DNA from 3 places in the Paracoccus sp. DMF genome. Region 2 is predicted to be linked to each of the others. Evidence: riboswitches for the same ligand, from Rfam matches in the RefSeq annotation. Region 2 holds a riboswitch; each other region holds the start of a gene.
The links. Region 2 has a riboswitch for cobalamin ahead of E3D03_RS07295 (DUF1636 domain-containing protein). Riboswitches for the same ligand answer to the same signal wherever they lie in the genome.
Positions count from the first base shown of each region.

Region 1: linked by a shared signal. The riboswitch ahead of E3D03_RS01205 (ABC transporter substrate-binding protein) and the one ahead of E3D03_RS07295 (DUF1636 domain-containing protein) in region 2 are both predicted to bind cobalamin.
Region 3: linked by a shared signal. The riboswitch ahead of nrdH (glutaredoxin-like protein NrdH) and the one ahead of E3D03_RS07295 (DUF1636 domain-containing protein) in region 2 are both predicted to bind cobalamin.

Region 1 covers NZ_SOKV02000001.1:236,992-246,639, forward strand. The annotation lists gene E3D03_RS01170 (NAD-dependent epimerase/dehydratase family protein) at 1-841, opposite strand, end outside; gene E3D03_RS01175 (3-oxoacyl-[acyl-carrier-protein] synthase III C-terminal domain-containing protein) at 841-1,827, opposite strand; gene E3D03_RS01180 (TetR/AcrR family transcriptional regulator) at 1,919-2,509, shown strand; gene E3D03_RS01185 (sulfotransferase) at 2,515-3,543, shown strand; gene E3D03_RS01190 (hypothetical protein) at 3,693-4,103, shown strand; gene E3D03_RS01195 (plastocyanin/azurin family copper-binding protein) at 4,100-4,630, shown strand; gene E3D03_RS01200 (RNA polymerase sigma factor) at 4,627-5,304, shown strand; cobalamin riboswitch at 5,405-5,602, shown strand; gene E3D03_RS01205 (ABC transporter substrate-binding protein) at 5,699-6,706, shown strand; gene E3D03_RS01210 (FecCD family ABC transporter permease) at 6,703-7,746, shown strand; gene E3D03_RS01215 (ABC transporter ATP-binding protein) at 7,743-8,513, shown strand; gene E3D03_RS01220 (pseudoazurin) at 8,525-8,947, shown strand; gene yghU (glutathione-dependent disulfide-bond oxidoreductase) at 9,074-9,648, shown strand, end outside.
Region 2 covers NZ_SOKV02000009.1:13,906-23,553, forward strand. The annotation lists gene E3D03_RS07275 (precorrin-8X methylmutase) at 1-77, opposite strand, end outside; partial or broken gene E3D03_RS21315 (precorrin-3B synthase) at 996-1,223, opposite strand; gene cobN (cobaltochelatase subunit CobN) at 1,220-4,360, opposite strand; gene cobW (cobalamin biosynthesis protein CobW) at 4,361-5,395, opposite strand; gene E3D03_RS07295 (DUF1636 domain-containing protein) at 5,392-5,766, opposite strand; cobalamin riboswitch at 5,844-6,047, opposite strand; gene cobO (cob(I)yrinic acid a,c-diamide adenosyltransferase) at 6,085-6,696, shown strand; gene E3D03_RS07305 (YdgA family protein) at 6,757-8,268, shown strand; gene bluB (5,6-dimethylbenzimidazole synthase) at 8,314-8,940, opposite strand; gene E3D03_RS07315 (endonuclease/exonuclease/phosphatase family protein) at 8,937-9,648, opposite strand, start outside.
Region 3 covers NZ_SOKV02000010.1:88,235-97,882, reverse strand. The annotation lists gene E3D03_RS08315 (C4-dicarboxylate transporter DctA) at 1-685, shown strand, start outside; gene E3D03_RS08310 (LysR family transcriptional regulator) at 787-1,665, opposite strand; gene E3D03_RS08305 (YeiH family protein) at 1,768-2,787, shown strand; gene E3D03_RS08300 (DUF6635 family protein) at 2,849-3,673, shown strand; gene E3D03_RS08295 (SDR family oxidoreductase) at 3,670-4,431, opposite strand; cobalamin riboswitch at 4,624-4,809, shown strand; gene nrdH (glutaredoxin-like protein NrdH) at 4,901-5,122, shown strand; gene nrdI (class Ib ribonucleoside-diphosphate reductase assembly flavoprotein NrdI) at 5,127-5,552, shown strand; gene nrdE (class 1b ribonucleoside-diphosphate reductase subunit alpha) at 5,534-7,660, shown strand; gene nrdF (class 1b ribonucleoside-diphosphate reductase subunit beta) at 7,734-8,705, shown strand; gene E3D03_RS08270 (bile acid:sodium symporter family protein) at 8,702-9,648, opposite strand, start outside.

The sequences.
Region 1 (9,648 bases), on a different contig from region 2:
TGCTGCCCAGCGAGGCCACGGCCTGCCGCGTCAGCCGCGGCTCGGCCCCGCCGCGCGCGCGGGCCACGGCCTCGGAGGCGCCGGCCAGCCAGCGCGCCAGCGCATAGGGCAACGGCAGCCCGCGCAGCCGCAGCCCGCTTTCGCGCGCGATCATCGCGGCCAGCTCGCGAAAGCGGAAGGCCTCGCCCGAGGTGATGTTCCAGACCCCGCCGCGCGGACCCGAGGCGGCCAGGATCATCCCCCGCGCCGCGTCGTGCCGATGCGTCAGGTCGATCAGCGCCTGCCCGCCCCGGATCATCGGCACCCGGCCCTGCCGCATGGCCAGGATCACCCGCGGCAGCAGCGCCCGGTCGTGGCGGCCATAGATGGCGCGCGGCCGGATCGCGGTGCAGGCCATGGCGCCGGCGTGGTCCAGCACCATCCGCTCGGCGATCCGCTTGCTTTCGGCGTAAAGCGACAGCGGCCGGGCTGGCAGCGGCGCATCCTCGGCCAGGTCCAGCCTGTCGGTGCCATCGGCATAGATGCTGGGCGACGAGGCAAGGACGAAGCGCTTGACCCCTGCCCGCTCGGCCGCATCCAGCAACCGCCGGGTCGCCAGCACATTGGCGGCGTGGAATTCGTCCCGCGTGCCCCAGGCGGAACTGCGCGCGGCGCAATGGAACACCACGTCGATGCCCGCGACCAGCGGGGCCAGGGCGGCATGGGCCAGGTCGGCGGCGCGAAAGCCCGGCAGCGCCACGGCTTGCCTTGCGGTGGTGCCGACGCCCCAGCCATGCAGCGCCAGCTGCTCGACCAGCGCGCGGCCCAGGCAGCCGCTGGCCCCGGTGACCAGCGCGCGCATCAGAACCGCACCATCATGCCGCCCAGCGAGATGCCGGCCGAGGTGCCCATCAGCAGCGCCGTATCCCCGCGCAGCAGCCGGCCCGAGCGCACCGCGTGGTCCAGCGCCGTCGGGATCGAGGCCGCGATCTGGTTGCCGGTGCGGGCAAAGATGTCGATCACCCGCTCGGACGGCAGCCACAGGTTGCGGGTGGCATGCTGCAAGGCCTGCGCGCTGGCCTGGTGCGGGATGACGCAGCCGATGCTGCCCAAACCCACCCCCGCCTTTTTCAGCAGCCTTTGCAGAAAGCGCGGCAGGTGGCGCGAGGCCAGCTTGAACGCCTTGCCGCCATCCATGTGAAACCGATCCTCGCCCGGCGCGATGCCGCGGGCCGGGTTGACCCGCGTGCCGCCCGCCGCCAGCACGCAGGCGTCATGGCCATGGGCGAAAGTCTGGAAATCATGCGCCAGCACCGCGCCCTTGCCGCCGGCCTCGACCACCACCGCCGCGGCGCCGTCGCCAAAGATCGCGGCCGCCTCGGGATGGTTCCAGTCCAGCCCGACCGAGGCGATATCCGAGGAAAACACCAGCACCCGCCGGGCCCGGCCGCATTGGATATGCATCGCCGCAAGGTCCAGCGCCTGCAAAAAGCTGAGGCAGGTCGCGTTCACGTCGAAGGCCGGAATGCCCGACCGGCCCAGCCCCAGCCGCTCCTGCACCAGCGTCGCGGTCGAGGGGATCGGCTGCTCCATCACCCCGCAGGCGCCCAGGATCAGGTCCAGCTCGCCGGCGGCACAGCCCGCCATGTCCATCGCCCGCCGCGCCGCCTCGGCCGCCATGAACGATGTGGTCTCATCCGCCGAGGCGACATGGCGCGCGGCGATGCCGAAACGCGCCTCGCAATCGCCGCGGGCCCAGCCCATGCGGTCGTCGACTTCGGTAGAATGCAGGACCGTTTCGGGCAGGTAACTGCCGGTCCCGGTAATCGTGAGCTTGATCGGAGGCATCTTCTCGTACCATTATTGAACAATGTTCACTAACCTTGACAAGGCCGTCGATTCCTGTCAAGCGTGTTTTTGAACATAGTTCAGGAACGCCATGGCCAGACCCAGACAATACGATCACGACGCATTGCGGACCCGCACGATCGAGGCCGCCAAGCTGCTGCTGGAGGAGGGCGGCCCGGCGGCGCTGACCGCCCGCGCCCTGGCCAGCGCGGTCAAGACCACGCCGGGCACGATCTACAACCTCTTCGACAGCATGCATGCCGTGCTGCAAGAGGTGAACCGGCAGGCGCTGGTCGATCTGGCCATCGCCGTGGATGCGGTGCGCGAGACCGATCCGCGCGCGCGGCTGCTGGCGCTGGCCGAGGTCTATGTCACCTTCATGCTGGACCGCCGCGCGGTCTGGCGCGCGCTATTCGAGGGGCCGCGCATCTCGAACACCCTCCCCGACTGGTACTTGGCCCAGATCGACGGGCTGATCGGCCGCATCACCCAGCCGGTCGCGGCGCTGCAGCCCAAGGGCGACCCGCGCCTGCTGGCCGAGCAATTGCTGCTGTCGGTGCATGGCATCGTCGCGCTGGCGGCCATCGACCGGCTGGATCTGATCACCCGGCAAAAGCCGATGGTGCTGGCCCATGCGGCGGTCGAGCGCATGATCGCCGCCATCCGCGCCGGGGCCGAGTAAGCGCCATGCGCGGCGCGCTGATCCTGGGCTCGGCCCGCTGCGGCTCGACCCTGGTGTCGCAGATCCTGAACGCGCATCCGGCGGTGCTGTCCGTCTCGGAACTGTTCGCCGCCGTCGGGCACAACGCCTTTCGCCCGGCGCATCCGGACGGCGCGCGGTTCTGGGCGCATCTGGCGACGCCCTCGCGCGCCATGGCCCAGGTGGCCAATCCCGATGCCGCGCCGTCCGAATTCCTCTATGGCCGGGTCGCCGCGCCCGCGCATGACCCGTGGCATTGCCCGCCGATCCTGGCCGTGACGCTGCCGCATCTGACCGACGCGCCCGATGCCCTGTTCGACGCGCTGGCCGAACCGATGCGCGCGCGGCCCCCGGCCCCGCTGGCCGCGCATTACCGCGCGCTTTTCCAGGCCATGGCGGACCGGCTCGGCCCCCGCGAGATCTGGGTCGAGCGCTCCGGCGGCTCGCTGGTGGCCTCGGCCACGCTGCGCGCGATGTTTCCCGATGCGGCGCTGGTGCTGCTGGCGCGCGGCGGGCCGGACACGGCCCTGTCGATGCGCGACTATCCCGCCGCGCGGCTGGCGATCTGGTGCTGGCGCAGGCTGGGGCCGCTGGGCCTGGACCTGCTGCATCCGCGGCGGCATTTCGGGCGCGGCGCGGCCTGGAGCGTGGTCGCCGCGCTTGGCGGAGGCCGGGCGATCCGGCGCATCGTCGCGCGCCGTCCCAGCCCGGCAGAGGCCGGCGCCTTCTGGTCGGCGCTGACGATCCGCGGACTGCAGGGCCTGGGCTACGCCCGGCCGATGGTCCTGCGCCACGAGGAGCTGTGCCGCAATCCGCGCGAGAACATCGAACGGCTGGGCCGGCACCTGGGCATCGACATCGCACCTGATTGGCTGGAGCGAGCCGCCGCCATGCCGCAACGGCGCCCGTCGCGCCTCAACGCCCTTTCGCGCGCCGAGCGGGACGAGATCGAACGCGCCTGCGCACCCGGCGAGGCGGCTCTTGCCGCCGCCCTGGCGGCCTTGCCGGCGCGCTGATCCCGGCGGCTCTCGCAGGTATGGACCGCAAGCGGCGCCGCGGCCGATCCCGAAGCGAATTCTTTCACTACCGCGGGAACATTTCCCGGAAACCTGCATCCAATCCGGCATGAGCCCTGGTGACGGGCTCGGATCGGAAAGGAAACGACATGCGTATCATCGTCCCGCTCGTCTTTGCCGCTTTTGCCACCGCGGGCATGGCCTGGGCTGACACGGCCTCGACCACCGCGCCGCCGGCGGCGCCCTTTGCCCAGGTCAGCAAGCTGGTCGCGCTGCCCGACTTCATCCCCGGCCTCGGCACGCTTTACGTCGATCCGGCCAGCCTGCCCGCCGGGCCGTTCCTGGCCTATGACCATGACGGCAAGCTTTCGGCGACGGTCTATATGGTGCCGCTGGACGACCTGAAAAATGGCAGCGGTTTCAACGATCTGCCGTTGGGCGAGGATAGGGTGACCAGCGTCGACATCTATTACAACGCCGGCCATCCGGGCGTCGAGAAGCCCCATGCCCATGTCGTGCTGTATCACGACGCGGGCGCGCGCGACAGGCTGGCGCAATGAGGCTCAGCCGCCGCCATCTGCTGGTCCTGGGCGGCGGTCTCGTCGCCCTTGGCGCGCTTGCCGGCGCCGGCAAGGCCGCTGGACCCGAGGAGATCGCCATGCGCGGCACCCCGCGCGGTGAAAGGGTCTGGTTCTCGCCCCAGGGGCTGGCGGTGGCGCCGGGCGCGGTCCTGCGCTTCGTGAACCGCGATCCGGGCAACAGCCATACCGCCACCGCCTATCACCCGGCCGTATTCGACCGCCAACGCCGCATTCCGGCCGGCGCCCAGCCCTGGGACAGCGGTTTGCTGTTGCCGGATCAGGCGTTCGAGGTCACGCTGACCCTGCCCGGCGTCTACGATTATTATTGCCAGCCGCATGAAATGGCCGCGATGGTCGAGCGGATCGTGGTGGGCCGGCCCGGCGACCCCGGCTGGAAGGGCATGGCGGCGGACAGCGAGGATCTGATGCCCGAGGTTCTGGCAGCTTTCCCAAGCCTCGACGCGATCCTCGCCAGCGGCCGGACCGAGGCGGAGGGCGCGACATGATCCGCGCCCGCCCCCTTGCCAAGGCGCAGGGCGACCCCGACTGGCAATTGGTCGCCGCAGCCCGCGCCCGCGACGAGGCGGCGATCCGCGAGTTGGTGCGGCGGATGAACCCGCGCCTGTTTCGCATTGCCCGCGGCATCCTGCCCTCGGACGCCGAGGCCGAGGAGGCGGTGCAAGAGGCCTATCTTGCCGCCTTCACCCATCTGGACGGCTTTCGCGGCGAGGCGCGCTTTTCCACCTGGATCAGCCGGATCACCATCAATGCCGCCCGGATGCAGGCCCGCCGCCGGCGCCCCGACAAGGACCACAGCGTGAGTGATGAGACCAGCCCCCAGGCCGATGTGCTGGCATTCCCCGGCGCCGAGACCGCCGAGACCGGCGCCGCCCGCCACCAGATCCGCGGCCTGCTCGAAGAGGCGCTGAGCCGCCTGCCGCCCGAACTGCGGCTGCCCTTCCTGCTGCACGAGGTCGAGGGCCAGCCGATCCCGAGCATCGCCCGCGACCTGGGCCTGAACCCGATCACCGTGCGCACGCGGCTGTTTCGCGCCCGTCGCCGGCTGCGCCAGGCGTTGGAGACGCGGCTGCGCGGCGGTTTCGATACGGTCTTTCCCTTCGACGGCGCCCGTTGCGCCCGCATGGCAGATCGGGTGATCGCGGGTCTGCGGGGTCGCTGACGGGGGAAAGCACCAAGGCAAGCGCGAACGGCCTGGCCCCATCCATGAAATCCGCGCTTCCGCCGGCCCGGCTTCCCGGCCTTGCCAGCGCGGGCGCGGGACGCTATGGCGAAGCGTCGGTTTCCGCAAGGAATTGAAAGGGAATCCGTCGGGGTCAAGGCCCCGAACCGGAACTGCCCCCGCAACTGTAGGCGGCGAGCAGGATGCGAAACAGCCACTGTGGCCCCGCGCCATGGGAAGGCCGCGTCCCTGCCGTGACCCGTCAGTCAGGAGACCTGCCGGCGCAATGACCAACCCGGGCGGTGGGCCCGGACGGGGTTTGCTGCCGGCACCGCCTGCCCTGCATGCCTGTCCATGCCCTGCGCCTGCCCATGATGCAGCGGAAGGGACCATCATGCTGAGATACACCACGGCGATTGCCGCCACCTTCGCCCTGGCGCCGATGGCGCTGGCGGGCACCGGATACCCGCTGACCCTGACCAGTTGCGACCATCAGGTGACCTTCGACAAGGCGCCCGAAAGCGTGGTCAGCGTCGGGCAAAGCACGACCGAGATCCTGTATATGCTGGGCCTGGCCGACAAGGTCGCGGGCACGGCGCTGTGGGTCAACCCGGTGCTGCCGGAGTTCGAGGAAGCCGACGCCAAGGTCGAGCGCCTTGCCGACAACGCCCCCAGCTTCGAGAGCGTGCTGGCCAAGAGACCGGAGCTGGTCGTCACCGCCTATGAATGGATGATCGGCCCGCAGGGCGCGGTCGGCACGCGCGAGATGTTCGACGACGCGAAGATCCCCAGCTGGATCATGCCCACCGAATGCGTCGGCAAGGACAACAGCCAGAGCATGGACGGCGCGCGCAGCGTGATGTTCGACACCGCGCTGCTCTATCAGGGCATCGAGGAGCTGGCGCAGATCTTCGACGTCCAGGACCGCGGCGCCGAGGTGGTCGCGGACCTGAAGGCGCGCGAGGCCGGCGCGGTCGAAAAGGCCAGGCGTCTGGGCCTGTCGGCGGATGTCTCGGGCGTGTTCTGGTATTCCTCGGCCGATATCGAGATCGACCCCTATGTCGCCGGCGTCAACGCCGCGCCGGGCTGGATGCTGTCGAAGCTGGGCGTGAAGAATGTCGTGCGCTCGCAAGAGGAATGGCCGACCGTCGGCTGGGAAACCATCGCCAAGGCCGAGCCGAGCTTCATCGTCGCGGCCGAGATGAACCGCCGCCGCTTTCCGGCCGACGACATCGCGGTCAAGCGCGAATTCCTGACCTCGGATCCGGTGACGCGCCAGATGCAGGCCGTCCGGCATGACCGCATCGTCACCCTGCCGGCCAATGCCATGGACCCCTCGGTGCGCACGATCTACGCGCTGGAATCACTGGCCGATGCGCTGGTCGGGTTCGACCTGAAATGAAGGTGCGCGCCGCGACCGCCGGACGCAGGCGGGACTGGCTGTGGCTGGCGCCAGCGGCGCTGGTCGCGGCGCTGATCTTCGGCACGGTGGTGGGCGAGACGCGGATCCCGCTTGCCACCGTCATCGAGGTGCTGGCGGTCAAGGCGGGGCTTTCCTCGGCCGCGCCCGACCCGATCGACGCCAGCGTGATCTGGCATTACCGGCTGTCGCGCGCCGTGGTCGCGGCTTGCGGCGGCGCCAGCCTCGCGCTCTCGGGGCTGATCCTGCAAGCCTTGCTGCGCAACCCGCTGGCCGAGCCCTATCTGCTGGGCATTTCGGCGGGGGCCTCGACCGGGGCGGTGCTGATCGCAGTCGCGGGGTTCGGCGCCGGGCTGGTCGGCATGTCGGCCGGGGCCTTCGCGGGCGCACTGACCGCCTTCGCGCTGGTGGCCGCGCTGGCGCGGATGGCGGGCGGCGGCACGGGGCTGCGCGGCGCAGGCGTCATCATCCTGGCCGGCATCGCCGGCTCGCAGATGTTCAACGCGCTGACCGCGCTGATCATCGCGCAATCGGCCAGCGCCGAGCAGGCGCGCGGCATCATGTTCTGGCTGCTGGGCAATCTTTCGGGCGTGCGCTGGCCGGACACCTGGCTGGCGATGCCCGTGGCGGCGCTGGGGCTGGCGGTGACGCTGTGGCACGCCCGCGCGCTCGACGCCTTCACCTTCGGCGCCGAGAGCGCCGCCGCGCTTGGCATCGACCTGCGCGTCACGCAGGCGGTGCTGATCGGCACGGCGGCGCTGATCACGGCGGTCATGGTCTCGATCGCCGGGGCCATCGGCTTTGTCGGGCTGGTCGTGCCGCATGCCATGCGCTTCCTCGTCGGCAGCCGCCATGCCCGGCTGGTCCCGGCGACGGCGCTGGCGGGCGCGGTGTTCCTGGTGCTGTCCGACGTGGCGTCCCGCGTCGTCCTGCCCGGCCAGGTGTTGCCCATCGGCGTCATCACCGCGCTGGTCGGCGCGCCCGCCTTTGCCGTGGTCATGGTCCGGGGCAGGCAGCGATGACGCCGGTGCTGGAGGTCGCCCGCGCCCGCCGCCGCATCGCCGGCCGCGACATCGTCGCCGATGTCAGCCTGGCCCTGCGCCCAGGCGAGATGCTGGGCCTGGTCGGACCCAACGGCTCGGGCAAGTCGACGCTGCTCAGCCTGATGGCCGGGCTGGTCCGCCCCGACAGCGGCGAGATCCGGCTGCAGGGCCAGCCGATGGCGCGGCTGCGCCGCCGCCAGATCGCGCAGCGCCTGGCGCTGGTGGCGCAGTCGGCCGAGACCGGCGACCGCCTCTCGGTCCAGGATGCGGTCGAGCTGGGCCGCACCCCCTGGCTTGGGCCGCTGCGGCCCTGGGGGCCCGGGGACGACGCGGCGGTTGCCGCCGCGCTCAAGGCGGTCGGCATGGCGCATCTGGCCGCGCGCGATTGGTCCACGCTGTCGGGCGGCGAGCGCCAGCGCGTCCATATCGCCCGCGCCCATGCGCAGCAGCCGCGCATCCTGCTGCTGGACGAGCCGACAAACCACCTGGATATCCGCCACCAGCTTGGCATCCTCGACCTGGTCGCGGGGCTGGGCACCACCACGGTGATCGCGCTGCACGACCTGCATCACGCGCTGCGCTGCGACCGGGTGCTGGTGATGCAGGCCGGCCGCTGCGTGGCCCTGGGACCGCCCGCCGAAACCCTGACCCCGGCGCTGATCCGTCGGATCTTCGGGGTCGAGGCCGAACTGATCCCCCATCCCGGCGGCGGCCGCCCGGTCTTCGCCTTCCAGCGTCTGTCGTGAAAGGACAAACCATGCTGCTGCGTGCCGCCCTGCTGGCCTGCCTGCTTCCCGCCGCCGCCCTGGCCGAGACCCATGAGGTCAGGATGCTGAACCGCAACACCACCGGCCCGATGCCCTTCGAGCCCGAATACTTGGTGATCGCGCCCGGCGATACGGTGAAGTTCATCGCCGCCGATCCGGGCCACAATGCCGCCAGCATCGCCGGCATGATCCCCGAGGGCGGCGCGAAGTTCATCGGCAAGATCGATGAGGAAATCGCGGTGACGCTGGATGCGCCCGGCATCTGGGGCATCAAATGCTCGCCGCATTACACCATGGGCATGGCGATGCTGATCCAGGTCGGCGACACCCCGGCGACCAAGGCCGACCTGCCCGAAGATCTGCCCGATGCCGCCCGCCAGAGGATGCTGGACATCCTCGCGCGCCGGAAGTGACGCATCGGACCTGCGACGCGCACCATGGCGGAAAACCGCATCGCCAGGCGACGGTGCCACCGCAGCCACGGTTGATGTTCGGCGCCATCCTCTACATCTTGGGACCAGGCAGCGACAGGAGAAGTCATGAGCGACGACTATGCCCCGCCCAGGGTCTGGACATGGGACAAGGACAACGGCGGCCAGTTCGCCAGCATCAACCGGCCCGTTGCCGGGCCGACGCATGACAAGGACCTGCCGGTCGGCAAGCATCCCTTGCAGCTCTATTCGCTGGCCACGCCCAACGGGCAGAAGGTCACGATCATGCTGGAGGAGCTGCTGGAAGCCGGCTGCGATGCCGAATACGACGCCTGGCTGATCCGCATCGGCGATGGCGACCAGTTCGGCAGCGGCTTCGTCGCGGTGAACCCGAATTCCAAGATCCCGGCGTTGATGGACCATTCGGTCACGCCGCCGCGGCGGGTGTTCGAATCCGGCTCGATCCTGCTTTATCTGGCCGAGAAGTTCGGCGCCTTCCTGCCCCGTGATCCGGCGGCGCGGACCGAGGCGCTGAACTGGCTGTTCTGGCAGATGGGCTCGGCCCCCTTCCTGGGCGGCGGCTTCGGGCATTTCTATGCCTATGCCCCGGTCAAGATCGAATATGCCATCGACCGCTACACGATGGAGGCGAAGCGCCAGCTCGACGTGCTGAACCGGCACCT
Region 2 (9,648 bases):
GCCAGCTTTGCCTCGGCGCGGATGGTGGCGAAGGACTGGCGATAGATCGCGGCGCCGTCGGTTTCGTAGTGATGCATGGTCGGGCCCTGGTTTTTCGTGGGGATGGCACGCGGCGCGAAATCGGGCAAGCGCAGGATCTCTGCCGCGCTCAGCTGCCGCGCCGCCGGCGGATCGGACGGCGTGCCGTCGCGGATCAGGTCGAAGCGGTCCGGTCCGACCGCGACCAGCGTGACCGAGGCCGGGCCTTGCCGCGCGCAGCCCTTGGCGCAGCCGCTGGCGTGCAGCGTGCCGCCGAGCTTGGGCGCCAGCCGGCGGGCCAGGGCGCGCACATCGGCCAGGGCCTGCGGGCAGCCGGGCGCGCCGGTGCAGGCGTGGCTGCGCAGCAGCGGGTCGTCCGGGGCCTCGATGGCCCCGGCGAGCCGGACCGGCGCGTCGGATTCCACCAGCAGCATCCGCCAGGGCGTCAGCCGCACCGGCGCGCCGATCCGGGCCAGCTGCGCCGCCGTGACCTGCCCGAAGGCGAAGCCGATCAGCCAGCCGCCAAGGCTCGCGCCGGGCTGCGGCGGCGCGGCAGGCCGCGGTCGCGGGCCCGGAACGGCGCCCGGCGGCGGCGGCACGCGGGCCGCCAACGCCGCCATGCGGCCGCGCCCGTCGCGCATGCCGCCCTGCACCACGAACCAGCGCGCCAGCGCCAGCGCGGTCTCGGCCCCGCCCGGCAGCGACCAGTCGGCGCCTTCGGGCCAGCAGCGCCAGCCGCCGGGGCCGGGGATCAGCCGGACATCGGTCGGCGCCATCGCCAGCACCGGCGCGGCCTCGTCCACGGCAAAGCCGAACTTGCCCGGCAGCGCCGGGGCGTCGGGCGCGGTCAGCAGGGCGGCCAGCCGCGCGGCCTCGGCCCAGGCCGCGCCGCCCAGCGGGGCCAGCGGCGACAGCATGACATTGCGCCGCGCCTCGGCCTCGGGCGTGGCGTCCAGCAGGTCCAGCGCCGCCAGCGCCGCGACGGCCTTGGCATGGCCGGCCGCGTCCAGCCCGCGCAATTGCAGGTTGGCGCGGCTGGTCAGGTCGATCAGCCCGTTGCCGTGGCTCCAGGACAGGTCGGCGATGGCCTGCACTTGATCCGCCGCCAGCCGGCCATTGCGCGCCCGGATGCGCAGGACCAGCCCGTCGCCCGATTGCATCGGCCGCAGCGCGCCGGGACACCAGCCCTTGACCTGAAAGCTCATGCCACCCCCAGGACCGAATTGCGCCGGCTGACCCAGAGGCCCGCCTCCAAGAGCCGCGCGAACAGCGCCCGCATTGCGTCCAGCGCGGCCGGGTTTTCCCGCGCCATGAACGCCACCACCTCGGGCCGGCCCAGCGTCGCGGCATGATAGAGGTCGAACAGATGTCCCGGCACCACCCCCGCCAGATTGGCGAAGGCCGCCATATGGTCCAGCGTCGCCGCGATCTCGGCCGCGCCGCGAAAGCCGTGCCGCATCATGCCGTCGGCCCAGGCGGGGTTGGCGGCGCGGGCGCGGGTGACGCGGGCGATCTCTTCGGTCAGGGTGCGGGCGCGCGGTGCGTCGGGCCGCGTCGCGTCCAGATGGTAAAGCGCCGGGACCGCGGCCCCGATCCGCGCCATGGCGGCGGCGAAACCGGCCTCATGCGCGGCATAATCGGCGGCCAGCAGCAGGTCGGATTCCGGCAGGTCCTGGGCATGGACGAAGGCGTCGGCCCCGGCCAGCCTGTCGCGGAGCGCCTGCGACCGGTGCGAGATGCGCCCGTCGGCGCCGATGGCATGCGAGGATGCGGCGAGCCAGGCCTCGCCCGCCGCTGCCCGCGCCTCGGCGGTGAAGGTCTCGGCCAGATCGCCGATGCCCATCCCATAGAGCCCGGGCTTCGGGCCAAAGACCCGGGGGGCGCGCGCCAGGTAAGGGTTGTCCGCGGGCGCCTCGTCGCGGGTGGCCAGCGCGGCGGCGCCAGTCTCGAACAGCTGCGCGAGACCCGGGAAGATGTCGCGAAACAGGCCCGAGACCCGCAGCGTCAGGTCGATGCGCGGCCGGCCCAGTTCCGCCAGCGGGACCACTTCGACGCCGGCGACCCGGCCCGAGCCCGCATCCCAGCGCGGCGCAAGCCCCGCCAGATGCAGCGCCATGGCGAATTCCTCGCCCGCCGTGCGCATGGTGGCGCTGCCCCACAGGTCGACGACCAGCCCGCGCGGCCAGTCGCCGTGGTCTTGCAGGTGGCGGCGCAGCAGCTCCTCGGCCAGCTTCACCCCCTGGGCATGGGCGTTTCGGCTGGGCACGGCGCGCGGGTCCACGGAAAACAGGTTGCGCCCGGTCGGCAGCACATCCGGCCGGCCCCGCGCGGGCGAACCCGACGGGCCCGGCGCGACCGGCCGCCCGGCCAGCGCGCGGGCCAGCCCCTGCGCCTCGCCCGGCGCGGCGCCATAGACGTGCAGCCCGTCGCCGAAGCGGCTGTCCTTGAGATCGCAGAGGAAGCGGTCGATCAACGGGATCGCCTCGGCGGCGGCGGCGGCGGGCGGCAGGCCCAGGTCGGCCTCGACGCCCGCCGCGCGCGCCTCGTCGCGGATGGCGCCGATCAGCCGGTCGCGGCGGCGCGGGTCCAGCCCGTCGGCGGTCGAATATTCGTCCAGCAGCCGTTCCAGATGCGCCAGGTTCTCCGGCATCTCGGCCGCGACCAGCGGCGGCGGCAGGTGGCCCAGCGTCACCGCGGAAAGCCGGCGCTTGGCCTGCGCCGCCTCGCCCGGATCGTTGACGATGAAGGGATAGACGACCGGCAGGTCGCCCAGCAGCGCCTGCGGCCAGCAGGCCGGCGACAGCGCCACCGACTTGCCCGGCAGCCATTCCAGCGTGCCATGCGCGCCCATATGGACCAGGGCCTCGGCCTGGGTCCGCAGCCACAGGTAAAAGGCCACGTATTCGTGGCGCGGGGTGCGGCCGAGGTCGTGGTAGTCGTCGGCGCGGGTTTGTACCGCGCCGCGTTCGGGCTGCAGCGCGATCAGGTCGGCGCCGTGGCGGATGGCGGCGAAACCCAGCCTCTCGGGCGGTGGGCCCCAGGCCGCATGCAGATCGTCGCGCAGGCTCTGCGGCAGGGTCGCCAGCGCGGCGCGGTAGTCGGCAGCGGGCCAGTCGATGCGCTCGGTCAGCAGCCTGTGCGCCAGCCCGGCGTGGTCCAGGCCCAGCATGGCGCCCGCCGATGCCAGCGCGTCCAGCCCGACCGCATGGGCCAGCTGATGCGCCTTGCCGGGATAGGTCGAGAGCACCACCGCCCGCCGCGCCGCGGGCAGCGCCAGCCGCGCCCGGATCCGCGCCGCCGCCTGCGCGACCAGCACCGGGTCGGGGGCGTGGACCAGGCGGGCGAATTGCAGGTCGGGATCGCGCGGCTGGGCCGCCTTGAAGCTGATCGCGCCCAGGAAGATGCGGCCGTCGACCTCGGGCAGCACGACATGCATGGCAAGATCGGCGGCGGAAAGGCCGCGATCCTCGGCGGCCCACAAGTCCCGCGTAGCGGTCGAGAGCGCGACCTGGAACACGGGGCAATCCGCCGCGTCGAAGGGCGTGGCGCCGGCATCGTCGCGCGCGGAAAAGGCGGTCAGGTTCACCACCGCCCGCGTATCGGCCAAGTGCGGCGCGAGCCAGGCCGCGAAGCCCGGCGCCTTCAGCGAGGGCGCGAAGACCCCGCTGGCCGGCAGGCCCGCCGCGCGCAGCGCCCGGATCATCGCATCGACCGGGCCGAGGTCGGCGCTGGTCAGGTAGCTGCGATAGAAGCTGACCAGCACCCCGGGCTCGGGCCGGTCGGTCACGCCCCGGTCGGGGTCGTAGAAGCCGAAGTCGGGCACCTGCGGCTGGCCGGCGACCGGCGCGGCGTCCAGCCCCGCCGCCCGCGCCAGTTCCGCCAGCGCCATCTGCGCCGCCACCGCGCCGCCCTGGTCGCAAAGCGCCGACAGGCTGCGCAGCGTCTCGCCCGGCAGGGTCGAGAACCGCTCCAGCACCGGATCGGGGCGGCCGTCGGCGGGCAGCAGCGCCAGCGCGATGCCCTGCCGGCGGGCCAGGTCTTGCAGCGTGGCGATGCCATAGGGCCAATAGGCCTCGCCGCCGATCAGCCGCACCAGCACGGCGCGGGCATGGGACAGCACCGCATCGGCATATTGATCGACCGAAACCGGGTGGCGCAGCGCCGAGATGTTCAGCAGCCGCAGCGCGGGCAGGCCGCCCTGGGCGCGATGCCAGCCGGCCGCGAAGGCGCCGAGGTCGCTGTCGGAATAGGACAGCACCACCAGATCGGCCGGGGTCTGGCCGGGATCGGTGGGGGTCTCGGTTTCCTCGAGCCCCCGGCTTTCGCGGAAAACGACGTGCATCTAACCCACCAGAACCGCCCAGATCGCGGCTTCGTCGATGTCGTCATGCTCGGCGATGACGACAAGGCGCGACAGGCGCGGCCGATCGCCCCAGGGCCGGTCGAACTGATGGCGCACGCGCTCGCCCACCGCCTGCACCAGCAGGCGCATCGGCTTGCCGGCGACGGCGACATGGCCCTTGACCCGCAGCGCCTTCTGCTCGCGCGCCAGCCGCTGGATGCGGGCGGCCAGATCGGCGGGGTCTGCGATTTCCGGCAGGTCGATCACCACCGAATCGAAATCGTCGTGTTCGTGGTCATCGGCGCCGTCGTGATGGCTGGGGCGGGCGGCGAGGTCGTCCTCGGCCGCCGCCGCCAGGCCCAGGATCAGCCGCGGGTCGATGATGCCGTCGGTCAAGGGCAGGATCGGCAGGCGGCGCGGGGTTTCGGCCTCGATCACCGCGCGGGCGGCGGCCAGCCCGTCCGCGCCTGCCAGGTCGGCCTTGCTGAGCAGCACGATATCGGCGCAGGCGATCTGGTCCTCGAACACCTCGGACAAGGGCGTCTCGTGGTCCAGGCCGGGATCGGTGGCACGCTGGGCCGCGACCGCGGCCTCGTCCGGGGCGAAGCGGCCGGCGGCCACGGCCTCGGCATCGGCCAGCGCGACCACCCCGTCCACGGTGATGCGCGAGCGGATCGCCGGCCAGTCGAAGGCCTTGAGCAGCGGCTTCGGCAGCGCCAGGCCCGAGGTCTCGATCAGGATGTGGTCGGGCCGCGCGGGCATCGCCATCAGCTTTTCCAGCGTCGGGATGAAGTCGTCGGCCACCGTGCAGCAGATGCAGCCGTTCGAAAGCTCGAGGATGTTCTCCTCGGGGCAATTCGCATCGGCGCAGGATTTCAGGATCTCGCCATCGACGCCCATGGTGCCGAATTCATTGACCAGCACCGCCAGCCGCTTGCCCTGCGGGTTCGCCATCAGGTGGCGGATCAGCGTGGTCTTGCCGGCGCCCAGGAAGCCGGTGATGACGGTGACGGGGGTCTTGGTCAGGTCGGTCATGATTCATCCAGTCGGGAGGCCAAGGGGGGAGGAATGCGCGCGATGCTGCGCTTGCGGAAAATCGGGCTGCGCTCGCGCCATGGCACGATGCCGTCGGGCGTGGCGGCATAGGCGCTGGCGCCTTGCAGGATCTCGGCGGCGTCCTGGGCCTCCATGCGGCCATAGACATAGGTCCAGCGGTCGGGGCCGGAGAGCGCGATGGCGGCACCGTTCGAACAGGCGGACAGGCATTCGACCGGGCGGATCACCACGCCCGCCGGATCGGGGTGGCGCAGCAGCGCCGCCATCAGGCGCTGTCCCGGCACGGGCTGGCCGTCGACGACGGGCTCGCCGGCGCGGCAGGTGATGCAGACATGCAGCGTCACGGTCATGCCTCAAGTCCCCTGGTCATGGCGGCATGAGGCAGGGCGCAGGCGCCCGAACCCCAGCAGGAACACCCCGTCCGCCGGTCAATCCTTCGTTGCGCGGCAGGTCTCCCGGCTTGCGGATTCGGGCTGATCGCCCACGGGCGCCCGCCTTCCCGGCCTTGCGGGCCAGTGGCATCGGGCGACCTTTCCGGTCACGGTCGCGGGGGCGGCTGCTTTCGGGCTTTCACCCGTCGCATTCCCTTTTCACCTGTCATAGGACAGGAACCGGCGCGCCTCATGCTCTGCGCTGCCGGCCCCCGCTTGTCAAGCAAAGGAGTCCCGATGGAAACCGACGACAACGCCCGCCACGCCCAGAAGATGGCCAAGGTCAAGGCCGCCCGCGACCGGATGATGGCCGGAAAGCAGGGCGAAAAGGGCCTGATCATCGTCCATACCGGCAAGGGCAAGGGCAAGTCCTCGTCCGGCTTCGGCATGATCCTGCGCTGCATCGCCCATGGCATGCCCTGCGCCGTGGTGCAGTTCATCAAGGGCGCCTGGGACACCGGCGAGCGCCGGCTCTTGACCACGCATTTCGGCGATTTGTGCCAGTTCCACGCCATGGGCGAGGGCTTCACCTGGGAGACGCAGGACAAGGCCCGCGACATCGCCGCCGCCCGCGCCGGCTGGGACAAGGCCAAGGAACTGATCCGCGACCCCGAAATCCGCATGGTGCTGCTGGACGAGATCAACATCGCGCTGCGCTATGACTACCTGGACCTGGACGAGGTGCTGGGCTTTCTGCAGGACGAAAAGCCGCCGATGACCCATGTCGTGCTGACCGGGCGCAATGCGAAGCCGGAACTGATCGCCGCCGCCGATCTCGTGACCGAGATGGAGATGGTGAAGCATCCGTTCCGCGACGGCATCAAGGCCCAGCCGGGGGTGGAGTTCTAGGCCGGAATCGGCTCATCTGACGACGTTGAACGGCTTTGCCTGCGTGCGAGAGGAATATTCATGATCCATTTCAGACAAGGACTTGTGGCGCTGCTGGCGCTGGGGCCGGTCTCGGCCGCCTGGGCGGTGCCGGCGACCGACGAGGGCGCGGCGCGGCTGACCGGCGTCCTGCAGACCTACCTGGGCGCGACCGAGGGCGTGGTCAGCGTCACCCCGCAGGGCGACAGCTACCAGCTGAAGATCGACCCGGCGCCGCTTCTGGCGCAGGTGCCGGATGCCAAAGCGCAGATCACCGTCTCGCCCCTGACCTATGCCTTGACCGACAATGGCGACGGCAGCTGGGGCGTCAGCGAGGACCAGGTGCTCAGCTGGTCGGTGGTGGTGCCGAAGATGTTCGAGCAGAAGGGCACCGCCAAGGTGCAATCCACCGGCACCTGGGACGCGGCGCTGAAGGGCTTCCGCGAGCAGAAGGCGGTGATGACCGATTACGTCATCGATTCCGTGCAATATGCCCCGCCCGAAGCGGTGGGGCCGGACGGCATGCCCGTCGCGCCCGCGCCGGATGCCGCGCCGCAGGTCGTCTCGCGCGACCACCAGACCACGGCGCGGATGGAGGTCGAAATGACCGGCACCGCCGGCAAGGCGGGCGGCGTGGACCAGGCGATGACGTTCACCGCCACCGACCTGAAGCAAAGCCAGGAACTGATGTCCGGCCCCGGCGGCGCGCCGATGCTGATCGAGGTGTCGGCCCCCGGCTATGACGGCAAGGGGCTGATGGCCGGCGCGCGCTCGGATGGCATGCTGTCGCTTCTGGCCTGGTTCGTTGCCCATCCGTCCGAGGCGCAGATCAAGCAGTCGCAGGACGGGCTGCGCGACCGGCTGGCCGCCGCCATGCCGCTGTGGGACGACCTGAGCCTGGAGATGGCGATCCGCGACATGAAGATCGGCTCGCCCATCGGCGAATTCGGCCTGGCCTCGGCCACGCTGGGCCTGGGGCTCAGCGGTGCTGTGCCGGACGGGCGGCTGGCCGAGAAGCTGGTGCTTTCCGGCCTGACCGTGCCCGAGGGCGTGCTGCCGCCTTGGGTCGCGCCGATCCTGCCGCAAGAGGTGTCGCTGGACTTCGCCGCCTCGGACTTCGACCTGGCGGCGCCGGCAAAGCTGCTGATCGAAAGTTTCGATCTGAATGCCGAGGAGCCGCTGGCCAGGCTGTCGCCCGAGCAGATGCAGCAGGCCTTGCTGCCCGGCGGCAAGGCGATGCTGAAACTGGCGCCCTCGCAGATCAAGGGCGACGGCTACCAGATCGACTATCGCGCCGATGTGGCGGTCGGTCCGGGCGCGGCGCCGGTGGGCGCGGCGCTGGTCTCGGCCAGCGGGCTCGACACGCTGGAATCGGCGCTGGCCGCCGCGCCGCAGGACGAGGCCGCGCAGCCGCTGATGATGCTGCGCATGGCCCGCGCCATGTCGAAGCCGGGCGAGGGCGGCGATGCGGTCTGGGACATCCAGATGCCGGAAGGCGGCCAGATCAGCGTGAATGGGCAGCCGATGGGCCCGCCGCCCGCGCCGCAGCAGTAAGCCGCCGTCCCCAGAAAACGGGCCCCGCCGCGACCACGGCGGGGCCTAGCGTTTCTGCCAGCCCGGCGCGGTATTGGCCTGCCAGCCGGTGCGATGCAGCAGCGGCGTGTCGTCGGTGAACTCGGGCCAGCCGAGGCACAGAAGCGCGGTGAACTCCCAACCCTCGGGCACCTGCAGCAGCAGGCCGACATGCGCCGGGTCCAGGATCGAGACCATGCCCAGCCCCAGCCCGCGCACCCGCGCCGCCAGCCACAGCGTATGGATCGCCATGGCGGTGGACTGGTGCAGCGTTGCGGGCATGGTGGCGCGGCCCAACCCGTGGCCCTCGGCAGGGCTCGTGTCGGTAAAGACCGCCAGCCAGACCGGCGCCCGGTCCAGCCCGGCCAGCTTCAGCGCGTCATAGGCGCGGCGCTGCTCGCCCTGATAGCCCGCGGCGGCCTCGGCATTGCAGCGCAGGAAATCGGCGCGGATCTCGGCCCGCAGGTCCGGGCTTTCGACGCGGATCACCCGCCAGGGCCGGGAATTGCCGACCGAGGGCGCGAGCTCCATCGCGGCGTGGAGTTCGTCCAGCAAGGGTTCGGGCACCGGGTCGGTGCGGAAATGCCGCATGTCGCGGCGCCAGCGCAGGATGCGGTCGAGCGTGTCGCGGTCGGCATCGTCGAATTGGGTCATGGCCAGTCCAGCTCCACCCAGACCAGGCGATGTGCGGAAGCGGTCAGCGCCGCCTTGGCGAGCGGCCCCTCGGCCGGCCAGAACACGCCCGAATCGGTGATCTTCAGCCCCTTCGCGGGCAGCACGTAATCCACCCGCAGGTTGCCCGGCGGCTTGTCGTCGGGCCAGTCGCCGGTATCGAGGCCCGGGTCGCCCTTGTGGCTGTCGTTGACGCCGCCCCTGGCCGCCGCGCCGCCGGCGCTGCGGGGCAGGGGGTCGGTGACATGGGCCATGACCTGCGCCAGCGCCTGCGGCCGGCCCTCGCTGTCCTGGGGATCCAGGTTCAGGTTCCCGGCCAGCACGAAGGGCGCATCGGGCAGGTGGCCCAGCCAGAAGGCCAGCTCGTCATGATTGCGGCGGCCGTTCAGATCCTCGGGCCCGTCGAAGACCGGCGGCGTGGCCGACATGGCCAGCAGGTGCAGCGGCCGGCCCGCCACCGTCACCACCGCGTCCCAATGCCCGGTCGAGGACAGCCGGCGCAGCGCCCGAACATCCTCGGGCAGCTTGGGCATCAGATTGCCGGGCAGGTCGCGCCACAGCACATCCGTGTAATCCGTCACCGGACCGATGGGGTGGCGCGATAGGATCGCCATGCCGCCCTGGCCGGTGAATTCGCCGAAGCCCTGGGCATCGTCCGCCGTGCCCAGCCGCCCGTCCGCGTCCAGGTCC
Region 3 (9,648 bases), on a different contig from region 2:
CATCGCATCGCTGGCGCAGCTGGGCTCGCTGGTCGCGCTGTTCTACGTCACCATCGCCATCTTCGTCTTCGTGGTGCTGGGTCTGGTGATGCGGGTCGCGGGCTTCAGCATCTTCAAGCTGCTGCGCTACCTGCGCACGGAAATCGGCATCGTCGCCGGCACGGCATCCAGCGACTCGGTGCTGCCGCAGACCATGCGCAAGCTGGAACACCTGGGCATCAAGGACTCGACCGTGGGCCTGGTGGTTCCGACCGGCTATTCCTTCAACCTGGACGCCTTCTCGATCTACCTGACGCTGGCCGCCGTCTTCATCGCCCAGGCGACGAACACGCCGCTGGCGACGGGCGATCTGCTGGCGATCCTGGGCGTGGCGCTGATCACCTCGAAGGGCGCGCATGGGGTTCCCGGCTCGGCCATCGTGATCCTGGCCGCGACGCTGGCCGCGATCCCGGCCATCCCGGCCATCGGCCTTGTGCTGGTGCTGTCGGTGGACTGGTTCATGGGCATCGCCCGGGCGCTGGGGAACTACCTGGGCAATTGCGTCGCCACCGTGGTCGTCGCCTCGTGGGTCGGGGACATCGACCGCGACCGCGCCCGCCGGGTGCTGGACGGCGAGGACATGCCGACGCTGGACATCCTGGACGAGGACACGCCCGTCTCGAACACCGTGCCGCAGCACGGCTAGAGGTCTCTCGCGCTGCGGGACGGGTCGCGCGACACCGGCCCTCCCGCGTCGCCGAGACGACGGCCTGCGCCTTCCCTCCCGAGGGCGCAGGCCTTTTCGCGTCAGCCCACCAGCAGGCCGATCAGCGCCTGCATGGCGCGGGTGCAATGCCGCCGCGGATCGGTCAGCAGCGAAAACGGCCGCTCGGCCCCCGGCAGCGGCAGGCTGCGGATGCGCCCGGCGGCCGCCGCCGTCTCGACCGCGCGATGCGACAGCGCGGCCAGCCGGCGGCTGGCGGCCACCGCGCTCAGCACCGCTTCGTTCGAGGGCAGGTCCAGCGTCTCGGGCAGGTCGGCGACCGACAGTCCCTGCCCCGCCAGCCAATGCTCGAAGGCCGAGCGCGTGCCCGAGCCCGGCTCGCGCAAGACCCAGGGGCAGGCGGCAAGCTGCGCCAGCGGCGCCTCGGTCAGTCCCGCCCAAGGGTGGTCCGCCGCCATGACCAGCACCAGCCGGTCCCGCGCCACCACCTGAAGATGCAACCCGCCATGGGCGACCTCGCCTTCGACCAGGCCGATGTCGGCCGCGCCCTCGGCCACGGCATCGGCAACCTGCGTGGTATTGCCGACCGTCAGCCGCAGTTCGATGCCCGGATGCAGGTCGCGCAGCGCCACCAGCCGGGGCGGCAGCCAATAGCTGGCGACGGTCTGGCTGGCATGCAGGCGTAGCCGGCCGCGCGGTTCGCGCGCCAGATCCTCCAGCACCATCTCGGCGGTCTCGGCCCGGTCGAGCACGGCACGGGCCTCGGCCATGAAGGCGGTGCCGGCATCGGTCAGCACGATGCGCCGGCCGACGCGGTCGAACAGCCGCACGCCATGGCGCGCCTCCAGCGCCGAGATCGCGGCGCTGACCGCGGATTGGGTCAGGCCCAGGACCTCGGCCGCGCGGGTGACATGCTGGCGCTCGGCCACGGCCAGGAAGATGCGGAGCTGTTCCAGGGTCATGCCCGATACATAAGTCAAATCGAACGATCTGACAAATATAATGCGATGGAATGATAAGCGTTCGGGAACCATGTTCCGCCGTGAAGGCAAAGGAGCGGAATCATGTCCCAGATGGATCATGCACAAAGCGGAACCCCGGGTTTCGTCACCTGGTTTGCGGCGACCCTGCCGGGGCTGGGGCTGACCTTCGGCATCGCGGTGGCAGCCATGGCAGTTCAGCGCCTGTCGGGCACCCCGGCGCTCAGCCCGCTGGTGGTGGCCATGGTGCTGGGCATCGCGGTCCGCAACCTGATCGGCACGCCTGCGGTGGCGCAGCCGGGGATCACCTTCTCGCTGCGGCGGATCCTGCGCCTGGCCATCGTGCTGTTGGGTTTCCAGCTGACGCTGGCGCAGCTGCGCGCCGTCGGCCTTCCGGGGCTGGCGGTGATCTCGGTCACGCTGGCCGCGACCTTTCTGTTCACCAAATGGGCCGGCCGGGCGCTGGGGGTCGAGCGGCGGCTGGCCGAGCTGATCGCCGCCGGCACCTCGATCTGCGGCGCCTCGGCGGTGATCGCGACGAATACCGTCACCCGCGGCGCGGACGAGGACGTGGCCTATGCCATCGCCTGCGTCACCGTCTTCGGCTCGCTGTCGATGATCGCCATGCCGGTACTCGGCAGCCTGATGGGCATGGATGCGGCGCATTACGGCATCTGGACCGGCGCGACCATCCACGAGGTGGCGCAGGTCGTCGGCGCCGGCTTCCAGCACGGGGCCGAGGCCGGCCAGGCCGCCACCGTCGCCAAGCTGAGCCGGGTGATCCTGCTGGCGCCGATGATCCTGACGCTGGGTGCGCTGGCCCGCCGTCGCGGCGGCAGCGCCCATGGCAGCGCGCCCACGCCCTGGTTCGTGCTGGGCTTCATCGCCGTGGTGCTGCTGAACAGCGCCCTGCCGCTGCCCGAGGGCGCCAAGGCCCAGGTCGTCACCCTGACCTCGTCCCTGCTGACCGTGGCGCTGGCCGCGATGGGGCTGGAAACCGACCTGCGCAAGCTGCACGCCAAGGGCATCCGGCCGCTGGCGCTGGGGGCGCTGGCCTGGCTTTTCATCTCGGGCCTGGGACTTGCCCTGGTCGGGCTGGTCTGAGCCATTGATCGCGCGGGCCGGCGGCCCTAGGTAGAAAGCGACCCTGCCGACCGGAGCCGCCATGCAGCCCGCCGACACCCGCCCGATGACCCGGCGCGAAACCGAGGTGCGCCGCTTTGCCCGCGCGCGCTTCGGCTTGCGCGGCACCTTGGCGCTGCATCGCCACGCGCTGGGGCTGGACCTGTTGCGGGCGCCGGTCAATGTCATGCTGTCGCCGGTCTTCCTGCTGACGCGGCTGGCGCCGCCGCTGTTGCGCCGCTTGGGCGCCACGCGGGCGGCCGGTTGGATGGCGCGGCGGCGGATCTTCCTGCCCTCGGACCTGTCGCACCATATCGCGCAGGACCTGACGGGTTTCATCGCTGCGCTGGACGCCCAGGGGCTGGGCCCGCGGGCCCCGCCCGAGGCCGTCGCCCGCGCCACGGCCGACTATGCCGAGACGCGCAATGCCGTGTCCGAGATCACCACCTCGATCCTGGTGCTGCTGGCGGGGCTTTTGCTGTTTCACCGTGCGACGCCGGGCGTCATCTCGCTGGCCGTGCCGCTGGCCGACATGCGGGCGCAAAGTCAGGCGATCCAGGATTTCGCGCTGGGAAGCTGGGCCGGCGGGCTGTGGTACGGCATCTTCCCGCGCGAGCTTTCCACGCTCGAAGTGATCGCGACCGGGTTCGGGCTGGCGGTGCTCGCCTCGGTGCTGACGACCTTCGCCGGGCTGATCGCCGACCCGCTGCAACTGGCCGCGGGCACGCACCGGCGCCGGATCATGCGGCTGCTTGCGCGGCTCGACCGCGCCGCCGAGGCGCCGGCGCTGGAGCGCGAGCACCTGCTGGCCCGGCTGGGCGACCTGACCGATGCCTGCCTGAGCCTGTGGCGCAGCCTGAAGGGCTAGACCTTGCAGATAGAATTGCCGCCATCGGCCAGCATCGCCGTGCCGGTGACGAAGCTCGCGTGGTCGGACAGCAGGAACAGCGCCGCGCGGGCGATCTCCTCGGGCCGGGCCATGCGCTTCAGGGCATGCAGGCCGGCGATGAAATCCGCCGTGTCGGGGTTGGTCGCGGCATCGCCCGCCATCTCGGTCAGGGTGCCGCCGGGCAAGAGCGCATTGGCGCGGATGCGCTCTGGGCCGTAATCCACCGCCAGCGCCTGCACCAGCCCGATCAGCCCGGCCTTGGCCGCGGCATAGCCGCCCATGCCCGGCAGCACCGCGGTATGGCCGATGAAACTGCCGGTAAAGACCAGCGCGCCCCCGCCCCGCGCCAGCAGCGCCGGCACCTGCGCCCGCGCGGCCAGGAAGGCGGCGGTCAGGTTGGTGGCGATCAACCGCTGCCATTCCGCGTCCGGGATCTCGTGCACCCGCGCGCCCGAGCCGATCTGCCCGGCATTGTTGAAGGCGCCGTCGAGCCCGCCGAAGCGCTCCTGCGCCAGCGCGACCAGCGCCTCGGCATGGCCGGGCGCCGTGACATCGCCGGCCAGCACCGCGACGCGGCCCGCGCCTTGATCGATTCGGGCTGCGAGGTCGGCAAGCCGATCCTCGCGCCGGGCCGAGATCACCAGCCGCGCGCCCTCGGCCGCGAAGATCTGCGCCGCGGCCGTGCCGATGCCGCTGGAGGCGCCGGTGACGATGAAGGTCTTGTCCTTGAGCAGCATCCTGCTTTTCCCTTGCTTGTTGCGGGGCCAGCATGGGCCGGGGCCTGAAGCGGAACACCCGGTTTCTTGCGCCGGTAACCGGGTGTTCGCGTTAAGGTCCCGCATGCGGGTAATTGTCCACAGGGACACCATATCTCTGTGGATACCCCCGGAACCGACACTATATGTGGTTGACGACCGGGCGCGCTCATGGCTTACTGGGCGGGTCATGGTTAATCCGGTTTCGGCCGGGAGACGAAGAGGGAAGCCGGTGCGAATCCGGCACTGCCCCCGCAGCTGTAAGCGGTGAGCGACGCTGGAACGCCACTGGGAAACCGGGAAGGCCAGCCGAGCCGAGACCTGCGAGTCAGAAGACCTGCCATGACGCTGAAAGGACGACACCGTGCGGCGGGCGCGGGGCTTGATCGGCGCGATGGCCTGGCCATCGGCCCGGCCCTGTGCTGCCCACAGCAATAAAAGGAGCAGAGGCATGTCCATCACCGTTTATTCCAAGCCCGCCTGCGTGCAATGCACCGCCACCACCCGCGCCCTGGATGCGCGCGGCCTGGACTATCACCTGGTCGACCTGACCGAGGATGACGCGGCGATGGAACTGGTCACCTCGCTGGGCTATCGCCAGGCGCCGGTCGTCGTCGCCGGCGAGGCGCATTGGGCCGGCTTCCGTCCCGACATGATCGGCCGCCTGTCCTAAGGCCATGGCCGGCGGGGGCGATCTGGTCTATTTCTCCTCGGCCTCGGGGAATACGGCGCGTTTCGCGGCACGGCTGGGCCTGCGCGCCCTGCGTGTCCCGATCTCGCCCAAGGACGCGATGCCGGCGCCGGCCCGGCCCTATGTGCTGATCTGCCCGACCTTTGCCGATGGCGAAGGGCGCGGGGCTGTCCCGAAGCAGGTCATCCATTTCCTGAACGATCCCGACCGCCGCGCCGGCTTGCGCGGCGTCATCGCCACCGGCAACCGGAATTTCGGGGCGACTTACGCCTTGGCCGGCAGGGTGATTTCTGACAAGTGCAACGTCCCCGTGCTGTATCGATTCGAGCTGGCGGGGACTGATCTGGACATTTCCCGCGTGCTGGCGGGGCTCAACAAATTCTGGGGGACGGAATGCTTGACGATGGCGTAAAGGCCGAGCTCGACTATCACGCGCTGAACGCGATGCTGAACCTTTACGATGCCGACGGCCGCATCCGCTTCGACGCGGATCGCAAGGCCGCGCGGCAGTATTTCCTGCAGCATGTCAACCAGAACACGGTGTTTTTCCACAACCTCGACGAGAAGCTGCGCTATCTGGTCGACGAGGGCTATTACGAGCCCGAGGTGCTGGACCAGTATTCCAAGAACTTCCAGCGCGCGATCTGGGATGCCGCCTATCAGAAGAAGTTCCGTTTCCCGACCTTCCTGGGCGCGTTCAAGTATTACACCAGCTATACGCTGAAGACCCGCGACGGCCAGCGCTACCTGGAACGCTATGAGGACCGCGTGGTCATGGTCGCGCTCGCGCTGGCGCGCGGCGACGAGGGCCTGGCCATGCGCTTCATGGAGGAGATCCTGTCGGGCCGCTTCCAGCCGGCGACGCCGACCTTCCTCAATGCCGGCAAGAAGTCGCGCGGCGAGCTGATCTCGTGCTTCCTGCTGCGGCTGGAAGACAACATGGAGTCGATCGGCCGCTCGATCAACTCGGCGCTGCAGCTGTCGAAGCGCGGCGGCGGCGTGGCCTTGATGCTGACCAACCTGCGCGAGGCCGGCGCGCCGATCAAGGGCATCGAGAACCAGTCCTCGGGCGTGATCCCGGTGATGAAACTGCTGGAGGATTCGTTCAGCTATGCTAACCAGCTGGGCGCGCGTCAGGGCGCGGGCGCGGTCTATCTGAACGCGCATCACCCCGACATCCTGCGCTTCCTGGATACCAAGCGCGAGAACGCCGACGAGAAGATCCGCATCAAGACGCTGAGCCTTGGCGTGGTGATCCCGGACGTGACCTTCGAGCTGGCGAAGCGCAACGAGGACATGTACCTGTTCTCGCCGCATGACATCCAGAAGGTCTATGGCGTGCCCTTCTCGGAAATCTCGGTGACCGAGAAATATGCCGAGATGGTCGACGACAAGCGCATCAAGAAGCGCAAGATCAACGCGCGCGCCTTCTTCCAGACCCTGGCCGAGATCCAGTTCGAAAGCGGCTATCCCTATATCATGTTCGAGGACACGGTGAACCGCGCCAACCCCGTGCATGGCCGCATCACCATGTCGAACCTGTGCAGCGAAATCCTGCAGGTCAACGAGGCCAGCGAGTTCAACGAAGATCTCAGCTATGCCCACCTGGGCACTGATATTTCTTGCAATCTCGGCTCGCTGAACATCGCCGCGACCATGGACGGCCCGGACCTGGGCGCCACCGTCGAGGCGGCGATCCGGGCGCTGACCGCGGTGTCGGAAATGTCGGCCATCGACGCCGTGCCCTCGATCCGGCGCGGCAATGACGAGGCCCATGCCGTGGGCCTGGGCCAGATGAACCTGCACGGTTTCCTGGCGCGCGAGCGCATCCATTACGGCAGCCCCGAGGGGGTCGAATTCACCTCGGTCTATTTCGCCGCCGTGGCCTATCACGCCATCCGCGCCTCGAACCTCTTGGCGCAGGAGCATGGCAGCACCTTCAAGGATTTCGAGAAGTCGAAATACGCCGACGGCTCGTTCTTCGACAAATACACCGAGCGCGACTGGCTGCCGACGCTGCCGGACGTCGAGCGGGTGTTCGAGAATGTCACCCTACCCACGCGCGAGGATTGGGCGGCGTTGAAGGCATTGGTCATGCAGCACGGGCTTTACAACCGCAACCTGCAGGCGGTGCCGCCGACCGGCTCGATCAGCTATATCAACAATTCGACCAGCTCGATCCACCCGATCGTCGCCAAGATCGAGATCCGCAAGGAAGGCAAGATCGGCCGGGTCTATTACCCCGCCGCCTTCATGTCGAACGAGAACATCGAGTTCTATCGCGACGCCTATGAGATCGGCCCCGAGGCGATCATCGACACCTATGCCGCCGCGACCGAGCATGTTGACCAGGGCCTGTCGCTGACGCTGTTCTTCCCGGCCGAGGCGACGACGCGCGACATCAACCGCGCCCAGATCTATGCCTGGAAGAAGGGCATCAAGACGATCTATTACATCCGGCTGCGCCAGACCGCGCTGGAAGGCACCGAGGTGCAGGGCTGCGTGTCCTGCACGCTGTGATCGGCCGTAGCGGTGGGGGCTGTCTGCCCCCACACCCCCGAGGATATTTGCACAAGAAAGAAAGGTTCTTCGGATGAAGGATCACGCGCTCCAGGCTCCCTTGCGGGCGATCAACTGGAACCGGCTGGAGGACGAGAAGGACCTGGAGGTCTGGAACCGGCTGACCGTCAACTTCTGGCTGCCCGAGAAGGTGCCGCTGTCGAATGACGTGCAGAGCTGGGCCACGCTGCGCCCGGCCGAGCGCGAGTTGACCATCCGGGTTTTTACCGGGCTGACGCTGCTCGACACGGTGCAGAACACCATCGGCGCGCCTTCGATGATGCCCGATGCGCTGACGCCGCATGAGGAGGCGGTGCTGTCGAACATCAGCTTCATGGAGGCGGTGCATGCGCGGTCCTACAGCTCGATCTTCTCGACGCTGTGCCTGACCAAGGAGGTGGACGAGGCCTTTCGCTGGGCCGAGGAGAACCCGCATCTGCAAGCCAAGGCCCGCACCATCGTCGAGAAATACGCGGCCGGCGCCGATCCCTTGAAGCGCAAGATCGCCTCGGTCTTCCTGGAGAGCTTCCTGTTCTATTCGGGCTTCTATCTGCCGATGTACTGGTCCTCGCGCGCGAAGCTGACCAATACCGCCGACCTGATCCGCCTGATCATCCGCGACGAGGCGGTGCATGGCTATTACATCGGCTACAAATACCAGCGCGGGCTGGAGAAGCTGGGCGCCGAAAAGCAGCAGGAGCTGAAGGATTTCGCCTTTTCGCTGATCTTCGACCTTTACGAGATCGAGTCGCGCTATACCGCCGAGCTTTACGACGGCATCGGCCTGACCGAGGACGTGAAGGCCTTCCTGCATTACAACGCCAACAAGGCCTTGCAGAACCTGGGTTATGAAGCGCTGTTCCCGCCCGCCGCCTGCGAGGTGAACCCGGCGATCCTGGCCGCGCTGTCGCCCGACAGCGAGAACCATGACTTCTTCAGCGGCTCGGGCTCATCCTATGTCATCGGCAAGGCGGTCGCGACCGAGGACGAGGACTGGAACTTCTAGGCTGCGGCCCGGGCGCGGCGCTGCGCCACGGCCGAGCAGACCAGCAGTTGCGTCATGTGATAGATCATCACCGGCAGCACGGTCGCCCCGACCGTCGCCGCCGGGAAGATCGCATAGGCGATGGGCAGCCCCGAGGCGAGGCTTTTCGTCGAGCCGCAGAAGAACAGCACCGCCTGGTCGGCCGGCGGCAGGCGGCAGGCGCGGCCGGCGGCGGTCATGATGCCCATGGCCAGCGCCAGGAGCAGCGCCACCACCAGGAAGCACAGCACCAGCCCCGAGGCCGGGATGCTGGACCAGATCCCCGCGACCGTGCCGGCGCCGAAGGCGGAATAGACGATGAGCAGGATCGAGCCGCGGTCCACGATCATGGTCAGGAACCGGTGGCGCTGGACGAAGCTGCCGATCCAGGGCCGCAGCACCTGCCCGACCACGAAGGGCAGCAGGATCTGCAGCGCGATCTTCTGCACCGCCTCGAAGCTGACGGCCGCGCCCTCCTGGTGCAGGATGCGCGCGACCAGCAGCGGCGTCAGCACCACCCCGACCAGGTTCGAGACCGAAGCGGCGCAGATCGCCGCCGGGACATTGCCGCGCGCGATCGAGGTGAAGGCGATCGAACTCTGGATCGTTGAGGGCAGCACCGCCAGGAACAGCAGGCCCAGCGTCAGTTCCGGGCCCAGCATGCCGCCGAACACCGCCGCCAGCGCCAGGCCCAGCAGCGGGAACAGCGCGTAGGTCGCGGCGAAGGTCAGCCCCTGCAAGCGCCAATTCAGCATGCCGGCGCGGATCGAGGCCGGGTCCAGCTTGGCGCCGTAAAGGAAGAACAGCAGCACCACCGCCCACCAGGTCGCAAGCCGCAGCGCCTCGGCCGCCATGCCGCGGGCCGGCAGCAGCAGTCCCAGCGCCACGGTGGCCAGCAGAAGCAGCATGTAGGTGTCGATGCCGA